3 regions of the Azotobacter armeniacus genome follow, and region 1 is predicted to be linked to each of the others. Evidence: riboswitches for the same ligand, from Rfam matches in the RefSeq annotation. Region 1 holds a riboswitch; each other region holds the start of a gene.
What was found. Region 1 has a riboswitch for cobalamin ahead of cobW (cobalamin biosynthesis protein CobW). Riboswitches for the same ligand answer to the same signal wherever they lie in the genome.
Positions count from the first base shown of each region.

Region 2: another riboswitch for cobalamin. It lies ahead of ACYVD0_RS12380 (cobaltochelatase subunit CobN); the one in region 1 lies ahead of cobW (cobalamin biosynthesis protein CobW).
Region 3: another riboswitch for cobalamin. It lies ahead of btuB (TonB-dependent receptor family protein); the one in region 1 lies ahead of cobW (cobalamin biosynthesis protein CobW).

Region 1 covers NZ_BAAGYK010000014.1:34,549-43,025, forward strand. The annotation lists gene ACYVD0_RS03525 (cobalamin biosynthesis protein) at 1-179, opposite strand, end outside; gene ACYVD0_RS03530 (CbtA family protein) at 172-879, opposite strand; gene ACYVD0_RS03535 (CbtB domain-containing protein) at 887-1,027, opposite strand; cobalamin riboswitch at 1,237-1,479, opposite strand; cobalamin riboswitch at 1,538-1,729, shown strand; gene cobW (cobalamin biosynthesis protein CobW) at 1,828-2,877, shown strand; gene cobN (cobaltochelatase subunit CobN) at 2,979-6,722, shown strand; gene ACYVD0_RS03550 (ATP-binding protein) at 6,724-7,752, shown strand; gene ACYVD0_RS03555 (vWA domain-containing protein) at 7,734-8,417, shown strand; gene cobF (precorrin 6A synthase) at 8,451-8,477, shown strand, end outside.
Region 2 covers NZ_BAAGYK010000080.1:639-6,983, reverse strand. The annotation lists gene ACYVD0_RS12390 (DUF2970 domain-containing protein) at 75-293, opposite strand; gene cfa (cyclopropane-fatty-acyl-phospholipid synthase) at 314-1,477, opposite strand; cobalamin riboswitch at 1,788-1,924, shown strand; partial or broken gene ACYVD0_RS12380 (cobaltochelatase subunit CobN) at 1,941-2,666, shown strand; partial or broken gene ACYVD0_RS12375 (TRAP transporter substrate-binding protein) at 2,725-2,865, opposite strand; partial or broken gene ACYVD0_RS12370 (SMP-30/gluconolactonase/LRE family protein) at 2,871-3,126, opposite strand; partial or broken gene ACYVD0_RS12365 (NAD-dependent epimerase/dehydratase family protein) at 3,126-3,263, opposite strand; gene ACYVD0_RS12360 (lactonase family protein) at 3,653-4,795, opposite strand; gene gpmI (2,3-bisphosphoglycerate-independent phosphoglycerate mutase) at 5,027-6,345, opposite strand, start outside.
Region 3 covers NZ_BAAGYK010000082.1:52,807-61,283, forward strand. The annotation lists gene ACYVD0_RS12675 (hydrogenobyrinic/cobyrinic acid a,c-diamide synthase) at 1-1,057, opposite strand, end outside; gene cobO (cob(I)yrinic acid a,c-diamide adenosyltransferase) at 1,278-1,889, opposite strand; gene ACYVD0_RS12685 (hypothetical protein) at 1,889-2,470, opposite strand; gene btuB (TonB-dependent receptor family protein) at 2,517-4,370, opposite strand; cobalamin riboswitch at 4,482-4,718, opposite strand; gene ACYVD0_RS12695 (hypothetical protein) at 4,798-5,163, opposite strand; gene ACYVD0_RS12700 (type 1 glutamine amidotransferase) at 5,205-5,912, shown strand; gene ACYVD0_RS12705 (C40 family peptidase) at 5,938-6,453, opposite strand; gene ACYVD0_RS12710 (C40 family peptidase) at 6,591-7,223, opposite strand; gene ACYVD0_RS12715 (NAD-dependent deacylase) at 7,591-8,358, opposite strand.

The DNA of each region.
Region 1 (8,477 bases):
AGCAGCCCGGGCTCGTCGCGCTTGTGCATGCTGCTGGCCAGCCCGGCGAGATCGCCGGGCCGCAGGCCGGCTTCGTCCAATGCCGCATGCAGCAGCACCAGCAGTGATTCCAGGGTGCAGCCCCGGCGACAGCCGAGGCCGGCGACATGCACCCATGCCGCCTTACCGGGCTCAGGCATTGCGGCTGTCGCGACCGAACAGCCAGGCTGCCGAGAGCCCCAGTGCGGCCCAGAACAGCGCGTTGGTTGCCAGCGAGGCGAGGATGAACTGGTTGGCCAGTGCCTCGGGGGCCAGACTCGTATGCACTTCCGGTTGCGGTGCGCCAATCAGATGCGGAATCGCCAGCAGCACGGCACCGGCGATGCGCAGACTCCAGGATCGTGCGAAGGCGATGAGGGCCAGGCCGATGGGGGTGGCTACGGCGGTGCCGATCCACCAGTACTGGCGCAGTAGCAGATCGGCCGCCTCGGTACCCGGCAGCTCCGGCGGCAGGCCGAGCGAAGGCGCCAGGCTGAAGGTGGCGAAGCCGCCGAGCCCCCATAGCAGCCCATTCCAGGTTTTCCCCGGTGCGCGGAGGGTGAACAGGCCGGCCAGCATGAGGGCGAAGCCAACCGCCACGACGAGATTGCTCAGCCCCGTGGCCAGGGTCCGCTGCCAGCCATTCTCGGGCGCCCAGCCTTCATGGACGTGCCCGTCCGCATGGCCGTGATTATAGCCGTGCCCCGCGGCATGGCTGCGCTCGACGATGGCGGGCCCGCCGCTTTCGTAGGTTTCCGCCTCAAGGATCAGGGGCGTCACCCAGAGGCTCTGCAGCAGGGTCAGCAGGAGGGCGGCGAGCAGCCCGGCGAACCCTGCGGTTCGTGCGATGCGCTTGATCATGGGGCTCTCAGTGGCAGGGGAAGGCGGCGCTGTGGCGGGTGTCGTGAGCGGCGTTGTGCAGGGCCTCGACGGGCGAAAAGCCGGCAAAGAAGATCAGCACCGCACCGAGCAGGAAGCTGCCTACGGCGAGGGTAATACGTTTCGACAGGGGGAGCGCCGCCGAGGCGGAAGAGGATAGGGTAGCGGTAGCGGTAGCGGTAGCGGTAGCGGTAGCGGTAGCGGTAGCGGTAGCGGTAGCGGTAGCGGTAGCGGACATGGTATGACCTTCCGTGACTGTGAGTGAGGCGGAAGGAGTGCGCGACATGAGTCCGGGCCACTGAAGCGCCTGGATTCCGGTGTGCGCCCGCCCACCGCGGGTTGCCAACAGGGCTTCAGGCCGGTCTCCGGGCTCGTGACGTCCGTCATGGGGGCGGTCGGGTCGGCCTTCCCATGCGTCCCGGTCCGCGAGATCTTGCGCAACTGATCTTCGGCGAACCTAGGGCACAGTGGCTACATCGACCCCTCGTACACTTACCGTTGCGGGGGCAGCGCCGGACTCGAACCGGCTTCCCGTTTCACCTCGCGCTCGGCGCGCGAGACACCTGAAACTGTCTTTCTAGCTGAGCACGGGCCGGCGCGAGCGTCAACTGCGGCGATTGACCCGCCCGGGGACTCTGCGTAGCCTTTCCGGTTTCGAGGTTCTCCGCCATCGCGCGGAGCTAAGAGGGAACACGGTCGAGCCGTGGCTGCCCCCGCAACTGTATACGGCTTCAAACCCTTCGATATGCCACTGCGCCAAGCGGGAAGGCGAAGGAACATGCGCATTGCGCAGGCCGTCAGCCAGGAGACCTGCCTCGAACATCCATGACAACTGGGCGGGGTGATCCGGTGGTGCTGGCCGGTGCTTCTCCATGCGCCTGTCCGTTCCCGCCTGCCCGCTGATCCGCAACGATCCATGCAGGGCCAACCATGAAATCGCTCGCCAAGCTTCCCGTCACTATTGTCACCGGCTTTCTCGGCGCCGGAAAGACCACCCTGCTGCGGCACATGCTGGCGCATGCCGAGGGCCGGCGCATCGCTGTGATCGTCAACGAGTTCGGCGAACTCGGCATCGACGGCGAAATTCTCCGGCAATGCTCCATCGGCTGCACCGAGGAAGAGGCCAACGGGCGTGTCTTCGAACTGGCCAACGGCTGCCTGTGCTGCACGGTGCAGGAAGAATTCTTCCCGGTGATGCGTGAGCTGGTGGCTCGTCGCGGCGACTTCGACCACATCCTGATCGAGACCAGCGGTCTGGCCCTGCCCAAGCCGCTGGTGCAGGCCTTCAACTGGCCGGAAATCCGCAATGCCTGCACCGTGGACGCGGTGATCACCGTGGTCGACAGCCCGGCCGTGGCGGCCGACACCTTCGCCGCCTTCCCCGAGCAGGTGGACGCGCAGCGCCGGCAGGACCCGAACCTGGATCACGAGTCGCCGCTGCACGAGCTGTTCGCCGACCAGCTGGCCAGTGCCGATCTGGTGGTGCTGAACAAGGCCGACCTGCTCGATGCCGCCGCGCTGGAAAGGGTACGCGCCGAGATCGCCGAGGAACTGCCGCCAGCAGTCAAGGTGATCGAGGCCCATGGCGGCGAGCTGCCCTTGAACGTGCTGCTGGGACTGAGCAGCGAGACCGAGCTGCACATCGACGGCCGCCAGACCCATCATGACCTGGAAGACGAGGATCACGATCACGACGAATTCGACTCTTTCGACCTTTCCCTGCCGGAAGTGGCGGAGGAGCGTCTGCTCGCCGCGCTGAGGAATACGGTGGCGCGGTATGGGATACTGCGGATCAAGGGCTTCGCCGCCATTCCCGGCAAGCCGATGCGGCTGGTGGTGCAAGGCGTGGGGCAGCGCTTCGACAGGCATTTCGATCGTGCCTGGCAGCCCGGCGAGGCGCGGGCTACACGGCTGGTGATGATCGGCCAGCAGCTGGACAGGGCCGCAATCATTGGCGAGCTTCAGGCGGCGCTGATGTGAGGATGAGAACCCACCCTGTAGGAGCGAGCTTGCTCGCGAACAACAGAGCACTAAAAGCTTCGCGAGCAAGCTCGTTCCTACGAACGGGCAGGTGCTGACTGATGCACCTGCTCCGCGCCCAGCCCGGCGTCCAGCTGCCGGCCGACAGCATCGCCGACCTCGAGCAGACGCCCGCCGAGCTGGTGATCCTCTGCACCGGCGACTCGCACCTGTCGCTGCTTGCCGAGGTGGCCCGCACGTTGCCGGACGACTATCCCAGCCTGCGCCTGGCCAGTCCGGCGCAGCTGCCCAACCATGCCTCGGTGGATTTCTACGTCGAGCAGGTGCTGCGCCACGCCCGGGTGATCCTGATCTCGGTGCACGGCGGCGTGAGCTACTGGCGCTACGGGATCGAGCGCCTGGTCGAGCTGGCCGAAAACGGCGCCCGGCTGATCCTGGTGCCCGGCGACGATAGCCCCGACCCGGAGCTGAGCGGCCTGGGCAACGTCTCCGCCGAGGACAGCGAACGGCTCTGGCAGTACCTGCGCCAAGGCGGCCGCGACAATGCGCTGCAGCTGTTCCACTGCATCGCCAGTCGCTGGCTGGACCGCGACTACCGCTGGGGCGAGCCCAGGGCTCTGCCGCGTACCGTGCTCTATCACCCGACGCAGGGCGAGGCCACGCTGGCGCAGTGGCAGGCCTGGTGGCAACCGGGGCGGCCGGTGGCGGCGCTGCTGTTCTACCGCACCCATATTCAGGCAGCGAACACCGCCTTCGTCGACGTCTTCTGCGAGCGCCTGCAGGCCCAGGGGCTGAACCCGCTGCCGATCGCCGTGGCCAGCCTGAAGGAATCGGCCTGTCTGGCGCAGGTCGAACACTGGCTGGACGAGAGCGGGACGGCGGTCATCCTCAACACCACCGGCTTCGCCCAATCCAACCCAGAGGCGCCCAGTCTCCGGCCGTTCCGCCGCGATGTGCCAGTGTTCCAGGCACTCTGCGCACTGGACAGCGAAGAGCAGTGGCAGGGCAGCGCCCAAGGCCTCGGATCACGCGATCTGGCCATGCATATCGCGCTGCCGGAACTGGACGGGCGGCTGATCACTCGGCCGATCAGCTTCAAGGGCCTGGCCTGGCGCAACGAGCGCAGCCAGAGCGATGTGGTCTGCTATCGCCCGCATTTGCCCGGGATGGATTTCGTCGCCGAACTGGCGCGCCGCTGGTGCGAGCTGGCCCGCAAGCCGAATGGCGGCAAGCGCATCGCTCTGGTGCTGGCCAACTATCCGACCCGCGACGGCCGCATCGGCAACGGCGTCGGGCTGGACACTCCGGCGGCGGCGCTGCACATCCTGCAAGCCTTGCAGCGGCAGGGTTATCCGATCGAGAACCTACCGGAGAGCGGTACGGCGCTGATCCACCAGTTGCTCGGCGGCGTGACCAACGATCTCGACACCCTGGATCTGCGCCCCTGCGCCCAGAGCTTGGCGCTGGACGATTACTGGCGCTGTTTCGCCGAGCTGTCCGAGGCCAATCGCACGGCCGTGCTGGAGCGCTGGGGCGCGCCCGAACAGGACCCGATGTTCCGCGCCGGGCGGATGATGGTCGCCGGGCTGCGCTTCGGGCTGACCTTCGTCGGCATCCAGCCGGCGCGCGGCTATGGCGTCGACCCCAGCGCCGTATACCACGATCCGGACCTGGTGCCACCCCATGGCTACCTGGCGTTCTACTTCTGGCTGCGGCGGGTCTATGCGGCCGACGCCGTCATCCATGTCGGCAAGCACGGCAACCTGGAATGGCTGCCGGGCAAGAGCGTGGGCCTGTCGCCATCCTGCTGGCCCACTGCGCTGCTCGGTCCGCTGCCGAACATCTACCCCTTCATCGTCAACGACCCCGGCGAGGGTGCCCAAGCCAAGCGTCGCACCCAGGCGGTGATCATCGACCACCTGATGCCACCGCTGACCCGCGCCGAAAGCTACGGGCCGCTGCGCGACCTGGAGCGCCTGGCCGACGAGTACTACGACGCCAGCCAGTTGGACGTGCGCCGCGCCATCGAGCTGCGTGGCGAGATCCTCGCCTTGGTGCGCGCGACCCGGCTCGACAGCGAACTCGGCCTGCAACTCAACGACGACCCGGACAGCTGGCTGCCGCAGCTGGACGCCTATCTCTGCGACCTGAAGGAGTCGCAGATCCGCGACGGTCTGCATGTGTTCGGCCAGTCGCCGGGCGGCACGCTGCGCCGCGACACACTGCTGGCCCTGCTGCGCATTCCCCGTGGCGACGGACTGGGCGCGAATGCCAGCCTGCTGCGCGCCCTGGCACGGGGCCTGGCGCTGGGCTTCGATCCGCTGGACTGCGACATGGCCGAACCCTGGAAGGGCGCGCGTCCGGCCGAACTGCTGGCCTGTGGCAGCGACCCCTGGCGCACGGCGGGCGATACCCGCGAACGGCTGGAGCGCTTCGCCCTGCGGTTGGTCGAATCCTGCCTGAGCGGGGAAGCGATCGAGGTGACGGGCGAGGCCGAACCCATCCTGAATGGCCTGCGCGAGCATCTGGCGCCATTGCTGGACGGCTGCGGACCGGCGGAAATAGCCGGCCTGCTCGCCGCGCTGGAAGGCCGCTTCGTGCCGGCCGGCCCGAGCGGCGCGCCCAGCCGTGGTCGTCTCGATGTGCTGCCCACCGGCCGCAACTTCTTCACGGTGGATGTGCGCAACCTGCCCACGCCCACCGCCTGGCGCATCGGCGTGCAATCGGCCGACCGCCTGCTGGAGCGGCATCTCCAGGACCACGGCGACCACCTGCGTCAGCTTGGCCTCTCGGTATGGGGCACGGCGACCATGCGCACTGGCGGCGACGATATCGCCCAGGCCCTGGCGCTGCTTGGCGTGCGTCCAGTCTGGCAGCCCGGCAGCCAGCGCGTCGAGCGCTTCGAGGTGCTCTCCCTGGAGCAGTTGGGCAGGCCTCGGGTGGACGTCACCCTGCGGGTATCCGGTTTCTTTCGCGATGCCTTCGCCAACCTGATCCGTCTGTTCGACGACGCCGTGCAGGCGGTGGCCGAGTTGGACGAGGAGGAAGCCTGGAATCCTCTGTCGGCACGGGTCTGGCAGGAAATGCTGAACCTGCAGGACAGCGGCATGAGCGAGGCCGAGGCCCGTCGCCAGGCCGGCTGGAGGATCTTCGGCGCCAAGCCTGGCGCCTATGGCGCGGGCATCCAGAACGCCATCGAGGAGCGTGCCTGGGAGCGTCGCGCCGACCTGGCCGAGGTGTACCTGAACTGGGGCGGCTACGCCTACGGCGCCGGCAGCGAGGGCGCACCGGCCCGCGAGCGCTTCGCCGAACGCCTGGAGCGCTTGCAGGCGGTGTTGCACAACCAGGACAACCGCGAGCATGACCTGCTGGACTCCAACGACTACTACCAGTTCCAGGGCGGCATGCTGGCCGCCGTAGAAACCCTGCGCGGGGAGCGCATCGCCAGCTACCACGGTGACAACAGCCAGCCGGACATCCCGCGCATCCGCACCCTGAAGCAGGAGCTCAACCGCGTGGTCCGCGCCCGTGCCGCCAATCCCAAGTGGATCGCCGGAATGAAGCGCCACGGCTACAAGGGCGCGTTCGAACTGGCCGCCACGGTCGACTACCTGTTCGGCTTCGATGCCACCAGCGAGCTGATCGACGATCACCAGTACGCCCTGCTCACCGATGCCTACCTGCTGGATCGCGATACCCGCGACTTCATCCAGCAGCACAACCCGGGCGCCTTGCAGGACATCGTCGAGCGCTTGCTGGAGGCCCAGCAGCGCGGCCTCTGGCAAGCGCCCGGCGAATACTGCGAGCTGCTGGAAAACCTGCTGCTGGACAACGAGGAATCCTGAGATGGACACGCCGAAACCCGACTTTCCCAGGCGAGCGCCCCGCCAGTCCTTTCCCCTGGCCGCCGTGGTCAGCGCCGACGATCTCAAGCTCGCGCTCTGCCTGCTGGTCATCGACCCGGCCATCGGCGGGGTGCTGATCGAGGGACCGCGCGGCATGGCCAAGTCGACCCTGGCACGTGGCGTTGCCGAGCTGCTGCCCGGCGGCGCCTTCGTCGACCTGCCGTTGGGTGCCAGCGAGGAGCGCATCGTCGGCACGCTGGACCTTGATGCCGCGCTGGGCGAAGGCCGCACGCGCTTCTCGCCGGGGCTTCTGGCCCGGGCCGATGGCGGCGTGCTCTATGTGGACGAGGTCAACCTGCTGCCGGATCACCTGGTGGACCTGCTGTTGGATGCCGCCGCCAGCGGGGTCAACCATGTGGAGCGGGACGGCATTTCCCACCGCCACCGGGCGCGCTTCGTGCTGGTCGGCACCATGAACCCGGAGGAGGGCGAACTGCGCCCGCAGCTGCTCGACCGCTTCGGCTTCAACCTGGCGCTGGAAGGCCAGCCGCAACCGGCCGAGCGCGCCGAGATCGTTCGCCGCCGCCTGGCCTTCGATAGCGACCCGGTGGCTTTCACCCAGCGCTGGGCCGCAGCGCAGAGCGCCCTGCACGAGCGGTGCCGGGTCGCCCGAGAGCGTCTGGCCGCGATCGAACTGGACGAGGCGAGCCTGGAGGCGATCACCCGCCGCTGCTTCGAAGCGGGCGTGGACGGCATGCGCGCCGACCTGGTCTGGCTACGGGCCGCCCGTGCGCATGCCGCCTGGCGAGGCAGCTTCGCCATCGAGGCAGGGGACATCGACCGGGTGGAGCCCTTCGTCCTGCGCCATCGCCGTCATTTAATACCACCCCAATCTTCAGCAATGCCTCCGCAGGGTGGATCCGCTTCATCGAAAGTCGAACAGGGCGAAGGCCAGTGGGGTGAGCTGCCGGCACAGCCACAAACCATGGGGGCGAGGCGGGAGGTCCCGCGCTGGCCAAAAAAGCCCTGAGCATCCGCCCGGCCAGCGCCCGGGGCGCGGATGCCAGACCGGGAGCGGGCAATCTCGCGGGTGGGCGCAGCGGTGCCTGTCGTGGTGGGGAGGAAGGTCTCGTCGACTGGCCCGCCAGCTTGCGGCGCGGGCGGCCGCGCCAGCCTAGGGACCTGCATCGCAAGCCCCGCAGTGCCAGGCCTGGCGAGCTGTGGCTGGTGGTGGTGGACGCTTCCGCCTCGACTCGCCGCCAGGGTGCCTTGTCACAGGCCAAGGGCCTGCTGGCGCAGCTGTTCGAGCAGGCTTACCGTCAGCGTGCGCGCCTGGCGCTGTTGCATGCCAACGGCACCCGGCCGCAATGGGTATGGCAGGGATGCAAGGCTTCTGGCGCCGCGCGGCAGTGGCTCGAAGGGCTCGGCGCGGGCGGCGGCACACCCCTGGTCGAGGCCCTGGGCGAAGCGGCCGGCTGGCTGGCGCGGCGGCAGCGCTTGCATCCGGCCGAGCGCCAGTGGCTGCTGGTGGTCACCGACGGCCGCCTGCGCGACTGGCCCCCGCTGGCCGCCAGTGCCTGCCCGGCACTGCTGGTGGACATCGAATGCGCGCCTATCCGGCTTGGCCGAGCCCGCCTGCTGGCCGAGCAGCTGAGCGCCGAATATCGGCATATCGAACAACTGACGAGCCTGTGAGGCATCGCGTAACCCAATACGGAGTCGTATCTCGTGAAGCACATCCTGATCATCGGCATC
Region 2 (6,345 bases), on a different contig from region 1:
GGTTGCATCCACCTCCGATACCTATCGCGCTGTACTTCTCGGACTTGGGTAGCCTTCATGCGATTGCCCTGCGCTCAGGGCTGGGCCAGGTGCAGCACCAGCTTAACCATGCCAAACAGGAGTAGCACGAGCAGCACGGTGAAGCCCACGCCCAGCAGGATGAAATGGCTGGGTTTGCCCCGGGCGAAGTCCCGTGCCCGGTTCTTGCCGCTCTGTACGCCGAGGGCGGCGGCCAGCACGCTGTGCAGCATCTGCCGGAGCGTTAGGGGCTTGTCGTCGTGGTCGTCGCCCATGGGGCCTCCATGACTCTGCTTCACAGGAGCGGACGCCGGTAGCCGCCGGGCACGCCATTCTTCGACAGCACGTACTGCCAGAGCTGGATGTTCCGGGCGCGGAAGGCGCCGGCGCAGGACAGCAGGTAGTAGCGCCACATGCGCCGGAATCTTTCCCCCAGCTCGGCGGCGAAGCGCGGCCAGGCTGCCTCGAAGTTGGCATGCCAGGCCATCAGGGTCCGGTCATAATCCGCGCCGAAACTGTGCTGATCCTCAAGGATCAGCAGGCGATCCAGCGCATCGCCGATCTGTCCGAGGGACGGCAGGTCGCCATTGGGGAATATGTAGCGATCAATCCAGGGGTCCGGGGTCGAGTGGCGCTGGTTTTTGCCGATGGTATGCAGGAGAAACAGGCCGTCGTCGGCCAGACAGCGGGCGGCGACCTCGAAGAAGCGGCGGTGGTTCTTGTGGCCGACATGTTCGAACATGCCGACGCTGACGATGCGGTCGAAGCGTCCCTGGATCTCGCGGTAGTCCTGCAGGCGGAACTCCACGGGCAGGTCGGCGTAGCGCTCCCTGGCCCAGGCCTGCTGCTCCCGGGAAACCGTCACGCCGACGCAATGCACGCCATGCCGCTCCGCGGCATAGCCCATGAAGCTGCCCCAGCCGCAGCCGATGTCCAGCACCCGCATGCCGTGCTCCAGGCCGAGCTTGCGGCAGATCAGCTCCAGCTTGGCCTCCTGGGCCTCGGCCAGACTGTCGGCGTTTCGCCAGTAGCCGCAGGTGTAAGTCATGCGCGGGTCGAGCATGGCCTCGTAGAAGTCGTTGCCGAGATCATAATGGGCCTCGCCGACCTTCCAGGCACGCCGGTGGTTCTGCAGGTTGAGCAGGCGTGAGCGGAGCGCATGGAAGATCAGCCGTGTCGGCTTCACCTGCTGGTCGATGCCGGTGTGCAACAGGCGAAAGAAGAATTCATCCAGTCGTTCCGCTTCCCAGGCGCCCTCCATGTAGGCCTCGCCCAAACCCAGATTGCCCTGGGCGAAGACCCGCTCGGGCACGCCGCCGGCCTTGAGCTGCATGTCCCAGGGCCGGTTGCCGCCGATGCGGATATCGGCCTGCTGCAGCAGCTCGACCGTCAGGCGGTGCAGGCTGGAGTCCCGCGAAAGATAGCCGGACCCAGCGTTAAACATGAATTCTCGGCTCATGGTTGTCCCACCCTTGGCTGGCTCTACCGGATCGGTCTCCGGGTGACACTTCGGAATCTGCCGGCTGCCTGTCAAGGCAATGCGCCCAAGCAAAGTCAGATTAGGCAGGGACTGGCACGACGGCCAATAATCCGCGGCAGGGGCGTCAGAAAACCGCCAGCGGACTGGCCGCGCCAAGATTGGCTCGGGTCGATCCGCAAGGGCTCTGGCGGCTTGCCAGTGTCCGGCCGGCAGCTCCTTGCCCCCCTTGAGGCATTGCGCTTGCTCGCCGTCACCCGCCGCGTAAGGTGCGCCCCTGCCGGCCCTTGGCCGGCAACATGGAGAGTGCGGTGCCCGGATCAGGATCTGGGGTAAATGGGAAGGAAGTCAGTCCAAGCTGACGCTGTCCCCGCAACGGTAGGACCGTTTCACGGTCGAGCCCGACACCAGCCCGCTCTCCCGAAGCAGGCCGCGGTGGGCGGCCGTGCGGTCGCCAGCCCTGGTCGTTCTGCGCCTTGCCGCCGGCGCTGCGTCCGTTTCGCGTGCCCGCCGCCTTTCGACCCGGGACTGGGCATGTCTTCTCTTTTCCTCCGCCGCTTTGGCTTGGGCCTGCTGCTCGGGCTGCTCGTCCCCGGAGCCTCGGCGGCGCAACTCAACGCCATCGTTTCACGCTACAGCGCGGCCGAATTCGCCAGCGCCGTCGCGCAGTTCCAGCAGCACCATCCGTATTGGCAGGTCAGCGCGCGCACTCCGAAGCAGCTCGCCGGGCTCGACGAGCTGGCACTGCGCGCCTGGTTGGGCGAGGGGGCGGGCGCTGCTCGGCGTCGGCCTGTTCAGTGCCGAGGTGGAGCGCCTGGGACCGCTGCTCGGCCAGGTCGCGCCGGCGGACAGCTTCCTCGACAACATCGCCGCTCTGCTGGCCTGGCTGGCGGCCCGCCATAACCCGGATGTGAAGGTCCCGGCTGTGCAGGCGCGTCCGGGCCGCGAGGAGGTCACCGGGCTGTTCGAGCAGCTGAACGTGCCGGTGTTCAAGGGGCTGCGCCTGGAGGACCGCAACGAAACCGGCTGGCAGCTGTCCGGCGATGGCCTGGCGCGCGACAAGGTGCACTACCAACTGGCCATGCCCGAGCTGCAGGGCAGCGGTCAGGCCATGGTGCTGGCGGTCTGGCACGAGCGCCAGAGCGATTCGCTGTCGGGCATCCGCTTCGGCGTCGCCGCGCCGCTGCCGGCGCAGCTCGATGCCTTCGCCGCGCGCATCCAGCGTTGGCACTCCAGGTGCGCCTGGACATCACCAGCAGCTCGGGAACGATCAGGTGGCCGGTCAGCCTGTAGTAGGAGGCCGCCTTGTGGTGGTTGTGGGAGAACATGGTCGGCGGGTTGTTCTCGGCGCCGTCGATCACTCCGCTCTGCGTCCACCGTCGGGACGGCCAGGATGGCGCTGTATGTCGACGAACAGCCGGCGGTTGTGCGGGGCACCATCGTCTTCGTCGTAGTCGAAGGCCCAGATGGCCTGCACCGAGGGGGCGAGTCGGACAGGTACATCGTCCGCTCGTCGGGGCTGAAGTCCAGGCCGTTGGGACGATGAGATCGCCCTGCCAGGGTTCCAGCGCTGCGCCACCGGCTCCGCCGACGAAGCGATAGAGCGCGCCGAGCCGGTGTCCGGCAGCCATGCCATGGGAGCGATATCGGACAGGCGGAGGATGTGGGCGTAGGGACGCAGGCTTTCCCGCAGGACCGTCCCCAGGACGCCGGCCGCGCCGGTGAGCAGGAGACGATCGAGGGCGGGGCTTGATGCAGGATGGGGCATGGCTGAGATCCACTCTGATTGTTATTATTTTTGGGATTGTCATGTGTCGTCGTATGATAAGACGAAATTGTCGACTGCTCCCGCAGGCTTTGTCAACGCCGCGCGGGGGGCTGAAGATAGTGAGTGGGTGGCGCCCGGTTATTGTGCAAAAGGGCTGTCCGCTCGGGGCCGGTAGCATTCACATCGGACGATCGGCGGCAGATTTCGCGCGATTGTCGTTTGCTGCAGGTAAGTGCGGAGGGGCGGCTGGTCGCTATGAGCTTTGTCATGTGATGACTTGGCTTGTGGCGGCTTGCGTCTGTCTGTTGCTCGTTTGCTGGCCCACGGTTTCACAGGTCTTGGGTGAGTGGAGCGGTGGCCAGCCTGTCAGTCAAGCTGGCCGCGACGACTCAGGGACTGGTAGTGAACTTCACATCGGAAGGCGAATGGAAGGGCAGGGTCTGGGTGATTTTTCCCGCCTTGCCGGTGGCTGGATCGCGTTCCATGACGACGATCGCATTGCTGTTCTGGTTGGCGACGAGAATGAAGCGGCCGGTCGGATCGAAGGTAAATTCGCGCGGCTCTTCGCCCTCCACCGGGTGATGTGAAACGACAGCGAGTCGCCCGTCGTTCGGATCGATCTGGAAGACCACCAACTGATTGGCGGTGCCGCGGTTGGTCGCGTACAGGAAGCGGCCGTCCGGCGAGACGTGCAGGGCGGCGGCCTTGTTCTGGCCTTTGAAGTCCTCGGCGGCCAGCGGGATGGTCTGCTTGGGCGTGAGCTTGCCATCGGCATAGTCGAAGACAACGATCGTCCCCTGCATCTCCAGGGTCACGTAGGCCTGCTTTCCGGTCGGGCCGAACACCAGATGACGGGGCCCCGAGCCCTCGGGCAGCTCGACGAAGGGCTGCTCTTTGTTGGCGCTGAGCGGATGCTCCGGGTGAGCCGCCGGATCGTAGCGATAGATGTAGATCTTGTCGGCACCGAGGTCCTGGGCGAACACGTAGCGCCCGTCCGGCGATTCGACCGCCGAATGCACGTGGGGCGATTGTTGGCGTTCGGGATGGGCCTGGCTGGCGCGATGGGTCTTGACCTGGCTGACCGGCTGGAGCCGGCCTTCGCGGTCCACCGGGATCACCACCAGGGTGCCGCCCGGATCGGCCTCCACCGAATAGTTGGAGACGAACAGGTGCGTGCCGTCGGTGCTGACGCTGAGGTGTGCCGGTTCGGTGCCGAGCGATTTCACGTCGTTGATTTTCTCCAGGGTGCCCTTGGCCTGGTCGACGCGGAACGAAGTGACGCGACCGATGATGTCGCGCTGACCAGGACCGTTTTCATTGACCGCGAACAGATATTGGCGATCGGGCGAGAACGCTAGCCAGGAGGGGTTTTCCGTTTTCACCACCTGCAGCGGTTCGCTGGAGATGGTCCCGGTCTGGCTGTCGAAGCTGTGTACGTGGATGCCCTCGCTGGGACCGGCCGTATAGCTGCCGACCCACAGCGGATAGGTCTGTTCCGCCGCCATGCCGGTGAAGGGGAGGGCTGCAAGCATGCAGACTGCAGCAGCACGCTGCGATGTTGTTTTTGTCATCTGGGTGATTCGCCTTTGAAGACTTGTTGTTTTGTTGTGATCGGGTCGTGCAGTGGGCGCTGCCTGGATCGGCAGCGGCACCGCATGCACGGACGGGGATGCGGTCGAGGCCGCTCCCGTCCTGGATGGCATGGACCCGGACATACCATCCGGTTCTCCATGAAGCTGTAGCACTTCCGGCCAGGTGCTGCTTCAGGCCTGCTCGACCAGCGGCTGGCCGGTCATTTCCTTGGGCTGCGGCAGGCCGAGCAGCTTCAGCATCGTCGGTGCCACGTCGGCCAGCACGCCGCCGTCGCGGATGCGCAGCGGGCGCTGGCCGACATAGATGAAGGGCACCGGCTCGCAGGTGTGCGCGGTGTGCGCCTGGCCGGTCGTCTCGTCCTCCATCTGCTCGACGTTGCCGTGGTCGGCGGTGATCAGCGCCTCGCCGCCGACCTTCTCCAGCGCCGTGACGACGCGTCCGAGGCAGGCGTCCAGGCACTCCACCGCCTGGACCGCCGCTTCGAACACCCCGGTGTGGCCGACCATGTCGCCGTTGGCGTAGTTGGCGACGATCACATCGAAGCGCTGGCTCTCGATCGCCTCGACGAGGCGGTCGGTGACCTCGGGCGCGCTCATCTCCGGTTTGAGGTCGTAGGTGGCGACCTGTGGCGAGGGGATGAGGATGCGTTCCTCGCCCGTGAAGGGTTCCTCGCGGCCGCCGGAGAGGAAGAAGGTGACGTGGGCATACTTCTCGGTCTCGGCGATGCGCAACTGGGTCTTGCCGTTGTTGGCCAGGTATTCGCCGAGCACGTTGGTCAGTGCTTCCGGGGCGAAGGCGCAGGGCGCCGGGATGCTCGCCGCGTACTGGGTGAGGGTGACGAAGCCGGCCTGTGGCACGCGGGCGCGGGCGAAGCCGTCGAAGTCCGGCTCGACGAAGGCGCGGGTCAGCTCGCGGGCGCGGTCGGCGCGGAAGTTCATGAACACCACGGCATCGCCATCTTCCACCTTGACCGGCTCGCCGATGCTGGTGGCCTTGACGAACTCGTCGCTCTCGCCGCGGGCATAGGCGGCCTCGAGGCCGGCCAGGGCGCTCTCGGCGGCGAATTCGGCGGTGCCGTCGACGATCAGCTGGTAGGCGGCCTGGATGCGATCCCAGCGGTTGTCGCGGTCCAGGGCGAAGTAGCGGCCGATCAGGCTGGCGGTGCGGCCCTTGCCGAGGCGGGCGAAGCAGGCGTCGAGCGTCAGGATGGGGCTCTGGGCGCTTTTGGGCGGTGTGTCGCGGCCGTCGAGGAAGGCGTGCAGGTAGATCTTCTCCGCACCTCGGCGCACGGCCAGCTCGGCCATGGCGGCGAGGTGGTCCTGGTGGCTGTGCACGCCGCCCTCGGAGAGCAGGCCGAGGATATGCACCGCCTTGCCGGCGGCGGCTGCCCGGTCGACGGCGGCGCAGATGGCCGGATTCTCGAAGAACTCGCCGTCCTGGATGGCCTTGGTGACCCGGGTGAAATCCTGGTACAGCACGCGGCCGGCAC
Region 3 (8,477 bases), on a different contig from region 1:
GCTGCATCCACGCCTCGCCGGGCAGCAGGCCGAGCAGCGCTTCGCGCCGACCGTCCAGATCGGTCAGGGCATCGAGCAGGTAGAGCATACCGCCGCACTCGGCGAGGATCGGCTTGCCGGCGCCATAGTGGGCGCGGATCGCCTCGCGCATCCCTCGGTTGCCGGCCAGTCGGTCCAGATGCAGCTCGGGATAGCCGCCCGGCAGGTAAAGGCTGTCGACCGCCGGCAGACAGGCATCGTCGAGGGGCGAGAAGAACGCCAGCTCGGCGCCGAGCCGCTGCAGCAGGTCCAGATTGGCCTGGTAGAGAAAGGCGAAGGCGGCGTCCCGCGCCACGCCGATGCGCACCCCGGCCAGCAGCGGCTCGGGCGCCTGCTGTGCGGGCGCGACGAAGGCCATGGGCGGCGGCAAGTCGGTGCCGGCGCTGGCGGCCAGGGCCTCGGCGGCGGCGTCCAGGCGGGCGTCGAGATCGGCCAGCTCTTCGGCCTGGACCAGCCCCAGGTGGCGGCTCGGCAGCTCGATTTCGGCGCTGCGCGGCAGCGCGCCGTACCAGGGCAGGTGCGCCGGCAGGCTGTCGCGGAGGATATCGCCGTGGCGGGCGCTGCCAACCCGGTTGGCCAGCACCCCGGCGAACGGCAGGTCGGCCTGGAAGCTGGCCAGGCCGTGGGCGATGGCGGCGAAGGTCTGCGCCATGGCCGCGGCGTCGACTACCGCCAGCACCGGCACGCCGAAGCGCCGCGCCAGGTCGGCGGCGGACGGCGCGCCGTCGAACAGGCCCATCACCCCCTCGACCAGGATCAGGTCGGCCTCCCCTGCCGCCTCCCAGAGCAGGCGCCGCGACTCGGCCTCGCCGACCATCCACAGGTCGAGCTGGTACACCGGCGCGCTGCAGGCGCGGGCGAGGATCATCGGGTCGAGAAAGTCCGGCCCGCACTTGAACACCCGCACGCGCCGGCCCCGTCTGACGTGATGGCGGGCCAGCGCGGCGGTGACGGTGGTCTTGCCCTGCCCGGAAGCCGGGGCGGCGATCAGCAGGGCCGGGCAGTGGCGCTCGCTCATCGGAGCCTCCAGGCACACAAGGATAGGTGCGCATGGATGGGCGACCGAATTGCTTCGAGTGGCCCGGTTATCGCGAATGAATTCACTCCTACAACGCCGACGCGGGGAAGCTGCGAGCGTAGGGTGGAAAACCGCGCAGCGTTTTCCACCACCGCGCCAGCGGTGAGTAACGCTGCGCGGTTACCCACCCTACAAGAGCCACGTACATCCATTCGCCGCATCAGAACTCGATCCCCTTCTGCGCCTTCACGCCGGCCTGGAAGGCGTGCTTGACCAGGCCCATCTCGGTCACGGTGTCCGCTGCCTCGATCAGCCCGGGCGGGGCGCCCCGGCCGGTCACCACCACATGCTGGTGCAGCGGCCGCGCCTGGATGTCGGCGAGCAGCGGCTCCAGCTCCAGGTAGCCGTACTTCAGGGCGATGTTCAACTCGTCGAGCAGCACCAGGCCGATCGAGGGATCGCTGAGCAGCTCGCGGGCCAGCACCCAGGCCTCGCAGGCCTTGACGATGTCGCGCTGGCGGTCCTGGGTTTCCCAGGTGAAGCCCTCGCCCATCACGTAATAGCGCACCTGATCGGGAAAGCGCCGGAAGAAGGCCTCCTCGCCGGTCGTGGCGGCGCCCTTGATGAACTGCACCACGCCGACCCGCATGCCGTGGCCCAGCGCGCGGGCGGCCATGCCGAAGGCGGCGCTGCTCTTGCCCTTGCCATTGCCGGTGTGCACCAGCAGCAGGCCGTGCTCGTCCGTGGCCTGGGCGATCCTGTCGTCGACCACCGCCTTCTTGCGCTGCATGCGCGTCTTGTGGCGGGCGGCCCGTTCCGGCGATTCGCTCATCAGCGGCGCTCCGGCGCCCGCAGCGACTTCAGGCGGGCATCGAAGCCCGCGTAAAGCACTGCCGCGAGGCCCACGTAGAGGGCCAGGTTGCCCAGGTAACGCGGGTAGTAGGTCAGCACGCGCTGCACGAAGTCGGCGAATACCGGCTCCGGATAGCGGCCGGAGAAGAAGTAGAAGCCGCCGCCGGAGAACAGGTAGCAGACGAAGGCGCTGAAGACCACCGCCAGGCCGAGCACGGCCAGGCTATCCAGCCTGTCCAGACTGTCGCGCTGCAGCGCGGCGAAGAACCGCCCGCCCAGCCACAGCGAGCCATAGGCCGGGATCAGCAGCCAGTAGGCCGGCGACATGCACCAGTCGCTCACGCCCATCCAGCCGATGGCGACGAAGTCGAGCAGCGAGGCTTCGAGGAACAGCGCCGGAAACACCCAGCGTGGGCGCAGCAGGACGCCGGCGAGAAAGAACACCGCCCAGGAGGCGCTCGGCAGGTTGAGGGTGGCGAAGTGCTGGCCACGGGTCATGGCCATCAGCAGGGCCAGCGCCACGCCGACGGCCAGCTGGCTACGGGGGGACAGGTTGAGCATGCGCATTCTCCTTGTGGATGGTTCCGACCCGCCGGCCGGCGGCGCTCTACAACGCCTGATAGCGGACGGTAAGGTACACCGCCTGCCCCGGCTGGTTGTAGCCCAGGGCGGTTTCATAATCGGCGTTCAGCAGGTTGGCGACGCGCGCCTGCAGACGCCACTCGGGGGTGAGGCGGTATTCGCCGCGCAGGTCCAAAGTGGCGTAGCCGGACAGCTCGTTGTCGTTGGCCACGTCGTCGTAGCGCCGGCCCTCGGCATGCAGCGTGGCACCGACGGCGAAATCGCCGAGGCGCCGATCCAGCTCCAGGTTGAACATCTGCGAGGCGCGACGCGGCAGCTCGTTGCCGTCGTTGGCGCCCGAGCCGCTGTTCTCCGGCTCCAGCAGACTGTAGTTGGCGCTCCAGTCCCAGCCAAACGAGCGGCTGCCAACCTCCAGCTCGAGGCCGCGGATGCGCGCCTCGTCGATGTTCGCCGGCCCTTCGATGGAAGAATCGTAGACGATCAGGTCGTCCACCTTGGTGCGGTAGGCGTTCAGCGACCAGTGGCCCCAGCCGTGCACGCCGGACAGACCAACCTCGAAGCTGTGAGAGGTTTCCTCCTCGAGGTCGGCGATGCCGTAGAAGGGATAGTACAGCTCGTTGAAGGTCGGCGCCTTGAAAGCGCTGCCGTAGCTGAGGGTGACGCGCAGGGCGTCGCTCAGGGCGTAGCCGTAGGCGATGTTGCCGGTCTCGTGCTGGCCGAACTGCTCGTTGTTGTCGCGGCGCAGGGAGACTTGCCAGTCGTGGCGGCCGTATTCGCCAAGGTACTGGATGAAGGCGCCGTTGTTTTCCCGGGAGTCCTCGTCGTAGTCGGTGGTGCCGTTGACCTCCTCGCGCTGGTAGTCGACGCCCAGGGTGAGGATGTGGCCTTCGGCCAGGGTCAGGTCGTTCTGCCAGCTGGCGCTGTCGCGGCGGCTGTCGAAGCGCGAGTAGAAGCCGCCGTCCTGGTAGGTGTCGGACTTGTCCTCGTTTCGTCCGGCCTGCAGGCTGACCTGCCAGAACGCCAGCGGGCTGAAGCGGGCGCGGCCGCTGACCACGCTCTGCTCGCCGTCGGCATTGGCGGAGAAACCGGCGGTGCCACGGCGGTTCACCTGGTCGTAGTCGTTGTGCGACTTGGCGCGCAGAAAGGTGCCCTCCAGCTCCAGGCCGTTGTCGAAGCGCCAGCCGGCGCGCAGCGCGGCGGAGTGGTTGCGGTAGCCGTCGGCGTCGTTCTCGTAGCCGCTGGTCCCGGGGCTCTTCGCGCTGATGCCATCGGTGTCCTCGCTGCTCAGGGCGAGACTGTACCAGCCGTGCGCGTTGCCGCCGGAAACCCCGCCGCTACCGGTGTAGGTGTCGTGGGTACCGTAGCCGGCGGAGAAGAAGGGTTTGGGCGCGCCATCGCCCCCCTTGCGGGTGAAGATCTGGATCACCCCGCCGATGGCCTCCGAGCCGTACAGGCTGGAGCGCGGTCCGCGCACCACCTCGATGCGCTCGATCATCTCCACCGGCAAATCCTGCCAGGCGGCGGTGCCGGTGGTCACCGAGCCGACGCGCACGCCGTCGATCAGCACCAGCACATGGTCGGACTCGGTGCCACGCAGGTAAACGGAGGTGTTCTTGCCCGGCCCGCCGTTGTTGGCGATGGACACCCCCGGCACCCGCTTGAGCAGCTCCGGCACCGACTGCGCCTGGCTGCGCTCGATGTCGTCGCGCTCGATCAGGCTCACCGCGGCGAGGCTGTCGCGCAGGGTCTGGGCGTTGCGTGCGACGGTCACCACCGTCGCGTCGAGGGCGAGGGAGTCGTCGGCCGCCTGGGCCGGGGAAAGGGAAAAGAGGCACAGCAGCGCGAACGCCGCCGGCCCGAAACTGGGCTTGCGAATCAAGATGGGTTCTCCGCCGCGCCACCCGCACGGCCTGAAGGCTGCGAAAGCAGGCGGAGAACTCGAACAGACAGCGAACCGGGAAGGCCCGCCAGCCCGCAGCGCCCTCCACGCCGCCATGGATCGCGACAGGCCGGTCTCCGGGCTCACGAGCGAAGTGCGGCGTGATGCTGCAGCTTCCGAAACCACGCCTTCCCATGCCCATGCGGGACACAGTGGCCTTACGGCGGTTTCGCGACTCGTCTACCGTTGCGGGGGCAGCGCCGGCCTTGTGCCGCGGATCATCGCGGAACGCACCGGCTTCCCTGTTTCACCCTTCGTGCGAAGGGCACCTGAAGCGAGGCGCGCAGGGTAGTGGAAACGCCGGCCGGGCACAATGAGACGAATTGCCCGGCGTCATGAGATCCACTCATGATGCCGGTGCAGGCGCTCAGCCCCCCAGAGCGGCCAGCAGCGACGGCAGGATGCTGCCGGCCGGGCCGTGCAGGCAGAGGTCGGCGTGCCGGCTGAGCGGGGTCGGCTGCGGGTTGATCTCGACCACGAAGGCGCCGCGGCGCTTGGCCAGAAACGGCAGATCCGCGGCCGAAGTCGGAATGCCACCCTCGGCGGCCACCCCGGCGCCGGTGAAGATCGCCAACCGGCTGCAGTTGCGCAGGCGGCGAGCGAGATCAGGGATGGTGTCGTGCATGTAGAAGCTCCTGGAGTGGAAGGGGTGGCGGGTGACTGTGCCTTCGCGGGCCAGCCTGGGAATCGTCGTGAAGCCCGGCCATCTCGACAGCCATCGGGCCCTTGGCATAGGGTGCCTTCCTACACCCACAACCTGGAACCGGTACAGGAATGAAAACCGTCATCGCCATCCGCCACGTCGCCTTCGAGGATCTCGGCGTCTTCGCACCCGTGCTCGAGGAGGCCGGCTATCACATCCGTTATGTCGACCCCGGGATCATGTCCACCAGTGAACTGGCCGCGCTGGATGTCGAGTCACCCGAGCTGCTGGTGGTCCTCGGCGCGCCCATCGGTGCCTACGACGAGGCCACCTACCCCTTCCTGCTGGCGGAGCTGGAGCTGCTTGCCAGGCGACTGCGCTGCGGCAAGCCCCTGCTCGGCATCTGCCTGGGCGCCCAGTTGATCGCCCGCGCCCTGGGGGCCAAGGTCGCGCCGATGGGCGTCAAGGAAATCGGCTTCGCCAGCCTCCGGCTGACGGCGGAGGGCACCGCGAGCTGTATCGGCCATCTGGGCGACAACGGCACCGTGCTGCACTGGCATGGCGACATGTTCGAACTGCCGCCGGGCGCCACCCGCCTCGCCCGAACCGACATCTGCCCGAACCAGGCGTTCATGCTCGGCAATACCGTACTGGGCCTGCAGTTTCATCTTGAAGCCGATCCCGCCCGGATCGAACAGTGGCTGATCGGCCATGCGGCAGAACTCTCTGCCGCCAAGGTGGATCCGGTGGAGATCCGCCGACAGGCAAAGGACGCGGGGGAAGAGCTGCGCCGCTGCGGGCAGCAGGTGCTGCGCGACTGGCTCGCCGGGCTGGCCTAACGGCCTGCTCTGTTAATCCGATCGGTCAGGGCTGACGCGCCACGGGCACGGCGCGAAGCACGCGCCTGGCCCCCAGATAGCGGCTGTGCCAGTAGCCATCGGCCAGCCTGTCCAGGCGCACCGTACCTCCACGGGAAGGCGCATGCACGAAACGCCCCTCGCCCACATAGATGCCGGCATGGCTGGCCCGGCGGCCGCCGTCGGTGGCGAAGAACACCAGGTCGCCGCTGTGCAAGGCCTCGGGACGCACGCTGGGCGCGCCCATGGCGATCATCTTGCGGGTCGAGCGCGGCAGGCGGATGCCCGCCGCCTCGCGGTAGACATAGCCGATCAACCCGCTGCAGTCGAAACCGGAATCCGGGGTGTTGCCGCCCCAGCGATAGGGCGTGCCGACCAGTCCAAGGGCACGGACCAGCACGTCCTCCGCCGCCGGCGAAGGGCGGCCGCCGTCGGGCGGGGTATCGGGCGTGGGAGAACGAGAGGAACAGGCCGCGAGCAGCGCGGCGACAAGGACCAGGGCTAGGCGGGCCTGAGCGGGCATGGGCGACAGTCCGGTTGTCGGATCGACCTTACTCTGCCGGCACGAGGCACCTCGCGCAAGCAGCCGCGCCTGGCCCCAATGAAAAGGCCCGATCACGTTGCCGGAATCGGGCCTTGTCGAAGCCGAAAGACAGTTACTCAATCGTTGTGGGATGCCAGCACCAGGGAACGCTTGGCCGATGTAGATTGCTCCGGCTGCACGTCGTTGTGGAGCGCCAGCACCAAGGCACGCTTGGCCTGCAGGTAGCTGGCACTCCAGTAGCCATCGTTCAGGCTGTCCACCCGCACGCCACCGCTGCGGCGGCTGGCCGAATGGAGGAAACGGCCGTTGCCGATGTAGACACCAACATGGTTGACCCGACCGCGGCCGCGGTTGTTGAAGAAGATCAGGTCGCCGGGGGCCAGCTCACTGCGGGCCACGCGGGGGGCATCGAGGGAGATCATCTCGCGGGTCGAACGCGGCAGCTTGATGCCCGCCTCTTCGCGGAACAGGTAGCCGATGAAGCCGCTGCAGTCGAAGCCGGTGGCCTCCGAGCTGCCACCGTAGCGGTAGGGCGTGCCGAGCAGACCGAAACCGCGCACCAGGATGTCGTCGGCCAGGGCCGGGAGACGGTAGCCGTCGTTCGGCGCCGCCAGATCCTCGTGGCTGGGCTCCTGGATCAGGAATACTCGCTGCGGGACGGACATATCCTGCTGCGGTGCCTGCCCTGCACAGCCGGTCAGGAAGATGGCGAGGGCCAGGGGCACGAGGGTGGCGAGACGACTCAGCATGGGCAAAAGCTTATCTAAAGGTCTAATGGCGGGCGAATATGCCTGTGATGAGAGTGAGTTACAAATCCCCCTTGTGCGAATTGTGACAAAAGAGGCGTTTCCAGGCGCTCGCCGCGCAGGCAATGTCGCATTCCAGACATTGCCAGGCGGCACTCGAAAACCCCATGGAACCCAGGGTTTCCGGGGGATCCAGCATGGCTCCGGATCCCTACGGAGTCTTCGCAGGGGCATTGTGGTGCGGCCGGCGTGGGCTTTTCCTGCGACAACGAGTCGCAAACCTTCTTGCGATCACGACCGCGTTTTCGCCGTCGCCCCGACCTGCCTCCGTGTATCCGGCCAGGCGGAGGCGGCGATGGGAACGGCGCAGTCAGCCGCGGGAAAGGCGGCCCACCAGAGCCGGCAGAACCTGCGATGCCCGCCCAGGCAGATGGATATCCACGATGTCGCTGAGATCGGTCCGTTGCGGATTGATTTCCGCGGTGAAGCCGCCGGTCTGCCAGGTGCACAGGACCGGCTCGACGATATAGGGAAAGCTCGCCGTGGTGCCCACCGCCAGCACCGCATCGAAGCCTCGGGCGAGCTGTTCGGCGAGGGTCTGGCAGGCGCCCTCGGGGAGCATTTCCTCGAACAGCACCACCGGCGGGCGGAGCACCCCGCCGCACTGCGCACAGCGCGGCGGCAGCGGCCGCTCCAGGTGTTCGGCCAAGGCCTCGCTGCGCGTCCCGCAGGCTTGGCAATACAGCGGCGCCAGCTCGCCGTGAATCTCGATCAGCCGCTCCGGCGGCGAGCCGGCCGCGCGGTGATAGCCGTCGATGTTCTGAGTCAGCACCCAGCAGCCGGGCTTGCGCCGCTGCAGCTCGGCGATGGCCTCGTGGCCGGCGTTGGGCCGGGCCGCCAGGCAGGCCCGGCCCAGCTCGGCGAGGTACCTCCAGCACAGCGCCGGGTTGTGCCGCAGCATACTGGCGGACAGCGCCGCCTCGATCGGCAGGCCTTCCGCCGTGCTGCCGTTGTAGAGGCCGCCGAGGCCGCGATAGGTGGGCAGGCCGGAGTCGGCGGAAAGCCCGGCCCCGCTGATGATCAGGATGCGCTCGGCCCGCCGCAGCGCCTCGGCGATCCGCTCGATGGTATCGTCCATACAGCCTCCTTCAGGCGGAACACAATCCCTGTCCGCCCTTGCCAAACAATGCCCGACTCAGTGAAGCCCAGGGCCGCCGGATGGAAAAGACCTTCGGTCGCATTCCCCGCCAGCCGGCG